DNA from 2 places in the Phenylobacterium soli genome. Region 1 is predicted to be linked to the other one. Evidence: riboswitches for the same ligand, from Rfam matches in the RefSeq annotation. Region 1 holds a riboswitch; the other holds the start of a gene.
The links. Region 1 has a riboswitch for manganese ahead of DJ017_RS10400 (sodium:calcium antiporter). Riboswitches for the same ligand answer to the same signal wherever they lie in the genome.
Positions count from the first base shown of each region.

Region 2: it holds a riboswitch for manganese, as region 1 does, so the genes downstream of both, DJ017_RS13230 (TMEM165/GDT1 family protein) here and DJ017_RS10400 (sodium:calcium antiporter) in region 1, are expected to answer to the same signal.

Region 1 is NZ_QFYQ01000001.1:2,095,493-2,097,875, reverse strand. Features, by position in the region: gene DJ017_RS10410 (RES family NAD+ phosphorylase) at 1-4, shown strand, start outside; gene DJ017_RS10405 (class I SAM-dependent methyltransferase) at 152-766, shown strand; yybP-ykoY riboswitch at 945-1,108, shown strand; gene DJ017_RS10400 (sodium:calcium antiporter) at 1,123-2,133, shown strand; gene dmeF (CDF family Co(II)/Ni(II) efflux transporter DmeF) at 2,147-2,383, shown strand, end outside.
Region 2 is NZ_QFYQ01000001.1:2,655,848-2,658,230, forward strand. Features, by position in the region: gene DJ017_RS13220 (LysR family transcriptional regulator) at 1-23, opposite strand, end outside; gene DJ017_RS13225 (cupin domain-containing protein) at 113-583, shown strand; gene DJ017_RS13230 (TMEM165/GDT1 family protein) at 588-1,163, opposite strand; yybP-ykoY riboswitch at 1,251-1,365, opposite strand; gene DJ017_RS13235 (HU family DNA-binding protein) at 1,446-1,721, opposite strand; gene lon (endopeptidase La) at 1,921-2,383, opposite strand, start outside.

The sequences.
Region 1 (2,383 bases):
GTGACGTTCCGACGGCCGCCAGCGGACATCAGCCGGGCTGATATCGCGGCTGGGCAGCTGCGCGCCAACAGCAAACCCTGGCGCCTCCTATGGGCTCTGGCGCTCAACGGAGCCGATCCCAATCTAACGGAAAACATCGAGACGGGCGGCGATGACCACAAAGGCGCATTGGGAGAGCGTGTATCGCTCCAAGGCCATGGACGAGGTGAGCTGGTACAGGCCGCACCTCGACGTGTCGCTCCGGCTTATCGAACGCGCCGCACCTGATCTTGGCAGCGCGATCATCGATGTGGGTGGAGGGGAGTCGACCTTGGTCGATGACCTCGTCGCCCGCGGCTACCGCGATCTGACCGTGCTCGACATCTCTCCGGCGGCCCTCGACGTGGCCCAAGCCCGGCTCGGTGCGGCGGCTACCTCAGTGCATTGGATTGCGGGCGACATCACCCAGACCGAGTTGGCGGCGGCCCGGTACGACGTTTGGCACGACCGAGCCGTATTTCACTTCCTGACGGACGAAGGGCAACGCGCGGCATATGTCCGTCAGGTGGCGCGCGCGGTGAGGCCCGGCGGCCACGTCATCGTGGGCACCTTCGGCCCGCGAGGTCCCGAAAAATGCAGCGGCCTCGATGTCGTTCGCTACGATCCGGCCGGGCTTCACGGCCAGTTTGGGCCGAAATTCCGCCTGCTGGAGAGCCTTACGGAGCTACATGAAACGCCTTGGGGTACGACCCAGGAGTTCATGTATTGCTTCTGCCGGCTCGACTAACGCCGGACGCCCGGTCTTGCTGATTAGATCCGCTGCCCCCTCCCCGGCGGATCTCAAGGTGTTTCTGGCGCTGACCTTCTGACGGTCCGCTCTTCGCGGCCGATCCGACAGCTGATCGCGCCCTTGAGTCACCGGATCGGACAGTTGCCTTGTCCTTCATCTGCCGCTACTGGATCCGCTCCTTTGGGGAGTAGCCGACCGCGCGTTCAGCGGGGCTCACGTCAACAGACTTGTCGGGCGACCGGCATGGCGTGAGCGGCCGAGAGGCACGGCGAGACCGAAGGCCAGCTTCCGCTCGTGGGTCGGGCGGGGAAGCCTGGCCTTTGGTGCGCGCCGCCTGACCCCAGGGAAAATCGATGAACCCGTTGCTCGTGAACGTGGTCCTCCTGCTGGGGTCGGCCGCCGTCATCTACTTCGCCTGCGAGTTCTTCGTGAATGGGGTGGAATGGCTGGGCCGCAAGCTCTCGGTCGGCCGGACGGCCACCGGCACGATCCTCGCCGCCTTCGGCACCGCCCTGCCGGAGAGCGTGGTCACCTTCGTCGCGGTGGCGTTCGGCAAGGGCGACGCTCAGCGCGAATTGGGTGTCGGCGCCGCGCTCGGCGGGCCGCTGGTCCTGGCCACCATCGCCTACGCCACCGTGGGCGCGACCCTGATCCTGAGCGGTCGCCATCTGCGCCGCACCGGCGACGTCAGAAAGCAGTTCCAGCGCCTCAGCCGGGACCAAGGGTGGTTCCTGACGATCTTCATCGTCAAGCTTTCGGTCGGCCTGGTCGCCTTCGCCTTCAAGCCGTGGCTTGGCGTCCTCTTCCTCGCCGCCTACGCCATTTACTTCTGGCGCGAGATGAGCCGCGACGAGAGCGACGAGGCGGAAGAGCACCTGGAGCCGCTGATTATCGCCCGCAAGCGCCAAGGTGAACCGCCCCTTAGCCTGAGCGCCCTGCAGACCGCCGTGGCGCTCGTCGTGATCTTCGGGGCGTCGCGCCTGTTCGTCAGCCAGCTCGACGCGCTCGGGCCAGCGCTCGGCATGAAGCCGCAACTACTGGCGTTGCTTCTCAGTCCCATCGCGACAGAGCTTCCCGAAACGATGAACGCCATCATCTGGGTCCGTCAGGGCAAGCACCGGTTGGCGCTCGCCAACATCAGCGGCGCGATGATGATCCAGGCCACTGTCCCGACGGCGTTCGGTCTCTTCTGGACGCCGTGGCTGCTCGATCGCTCGCTGATCCTCGCCGGCGGCGTCACCGCAATCGCCGTCGCGGTGATGTTCGTCTCGTTCCGGCGCGGCGTGATCTCCCGCGGGTTCCTCGCCAGCATGGGACTGTTCTACGCCCTGTTCGCCGCCCTCCTCGTCCTGCTGCACCTCTGAGATGGCCAAGCCGATGTCCGAACTGATCGCCGAACACCCCCGGCCGGGGCATCACCACAATTTCCTGAGCGCTGTCCACGAGGCGAGCGAACGACGAACCTGGGCCGTGATCTGGCTCTGCGGCGCCATGATGGTCGGCGAGATCGTGGGCGGCTTGCTGTTCGGCTCCATCGCCCTGGTCGCCGACGGCCTGCATATGTCCACGCACGCGGGCGCGCTCGTTCTCGCGGCGCTGGCCTACACCTATGCG
Region 2 (2,383 bases), 560 kb from region 1:
AGGTCGAAGGCGGCTAAATTCATGCCGCTTATGGCCCCCATACGATCATCCCATTTCCGCACCGCAAGGCCGTGTGACAGATGGGACGCACCTTCAAACCACAGGTGCGAACATGCTGAAAGATCAAGCGAAGAACGACGATACGATCTGGTTCCTGAACGGCCGCCTCACCTTCCGCCGCGGCGCCGCCGATGGCCCGGACAAGGTCTGCGTCACCGAACAGCTGATGGCCCAGGGCGACTCCCCGCCCCTGCACCGCCACCGACGCGAGGACGAGGTGTTCCACATCCTGGACGGCGTCATGCGCTTCAAGGTCGGCGACACCGAGGTCGTGGCCCAGGCGGGCGAGACCCTGCTGGCCCCCAAGGGCGTGCCGCACACCTTCCGGATCGAGAGCCCCCGCGCCCATTTCCTGACCATCACCGTCGGCGGCGACTTCGAGGGCATGGTCCGCGAGATGTCCCGGCCGGCCGGCGAGGACCTGCCGCCGGTGACCGCGCCCAGCGAGGAGCTGAAGCTGCTCCTCACCGAGGCCTGCGCCCGCAACCACATCGACATCGTGGGCCCGCCGCTGGCGGCCTGACCGGCTAGAGGATCTTGAAGGCGGCCAGGATCACCCAGACCCCGATCAGGGCGAAGATCACGGCCGCCGCGATCCGCACATAGCGGAGCGGCACGATCTTGGTCGCCGCCTCGCCGAGGAAGACGGCCGGCGCGTCGGCGATCATCATGCCGAGCGTCGTGCCGGCGGCCACCATGGCGATCTGATGGTAGCGGGCCGCGAGCAGCGACGTGGCGATCTGCGTCTTGTCGCCGATCTCCACCAGGAAGAACGAGATGAGGGTGGTGAGGAACACCCCGCCCCGGGTCGCCGCGGCCGCGTCGTCGTCGGCCTTGTCTGGGATCAGCGCCCAGCCGGCCATGGCGATGAAGGCCGCGCCCACCGCCAGGCGGAAGCCCATGCCGCTCAGGAAGTCGGCGATCAGGTAACCCAGGGTCGCGGCCAGGGTGTGATTGAGGATGGTCGCCGCCAGGATGCCGAGGATGATCGGCACCGGCTTGCGGAAGCGCGCGGCCAGAACCACGGCGAGGAGCTGGGTCTTGTCGCCGATCTCGCCGACGGCGACCACGGCGGTCGATGTGAAGAAGGGTTCGAGGCTCACGTTACTTCCTTGGGGCCGGCGATCGAACACGACGACGCGGCAACCCCCGCCGGCCACGTGCCGGAGGTCCGCATCGTCGGTCTCGCCAATCGGGCCGGTGTCTGGCCCGCCGTCCGCGCCATGCCCCGGCTCGTCGCCTCGGCAAGTCTGTTGACGCGGACTTCGCTGGAGGTGCGAACGGCTACTCCCCGAAGACCGGCGGCTTCTATCCGAACGCGGCGGCCCCGCCAATGAAAAAGGCGGCCGCTGGGGCCGCCCTTCCCGTGTTTCCTTGCCCCCGCCCTAGCGGTTGAGCGCGCTCTTCAGAGCATCGCCCGCGCGGAACCGGCAGGTGGCCATCGCCGGCCGCTTGACGGTCTCGCCGGTGCGTGGATTGCGCGCCGTGCCTGCCGGTCGCTTCACCGGCACGAAGGAGCCGAAGCCCACCAGCCGCACTTCCTGGCCCTGCTTGAGGGAACTGGAGACGGAGGTGATGAAGGCGTCCAGCGCCTGCTTGGCTTGCGCCTTGTTCAAGCCCGCCTTGTCGGCGATCGCCGAGACCAGTTCGGCCTTGGTCATGCGTTTTCTCCCAGCCCATTTTTATTGTGTGGGTGCCAGGAGATCGCCAGCCGCGGTCCCCTCGCCCGCCGGCGATTAAGGCCCGAGGAAGCGGAGCCGTCAAACGAGAGCGGCGCGGGAATTCTCCCGCGCCGCTCCGCTGACACAACATTTGATCGAAGCGCCGGTACGGGACCGGCGCTCCGGGGCTCAGAGGCCCTTAGTGGGTGACCAGGCCGCCGACGTCGGCCTCTTCGACCGGCGCGACGGGGGGATGGTCGGCCTCGTTCCACTCGATCGGCGTCGGCTGACGCACGAGCGCGTGCTTGAGCACCTCGTCCATTGTCGAGACCGGGACGATCTCCAGGCCCGACTTCACGTTCTCCGGGACGTCGGCCAGGTCCTTCTCGTTCTCTTCCGGGATCAGCACCGTCTTCACGCCCGAACGGAGCGCGGAGAGCAGCTTCTCCTTGAGGCCGCCGATGGCGGTCACCCGGCCCCGCAGCGTGACCTCGCCGGTCATGGCGATGTCGGCCCGGATCGGGATGCCCGTCAGCACCGAGACGATGGCGGTGGCCATGGCCGCGCCGGCGGACGGACCGTCCTTGGGCGTGGCGCCGTCCGGCACGTGGATGTGCACGTCGGTGCGCTCGAAGATCGGCGGCTCGATGCCGAACTTGGTG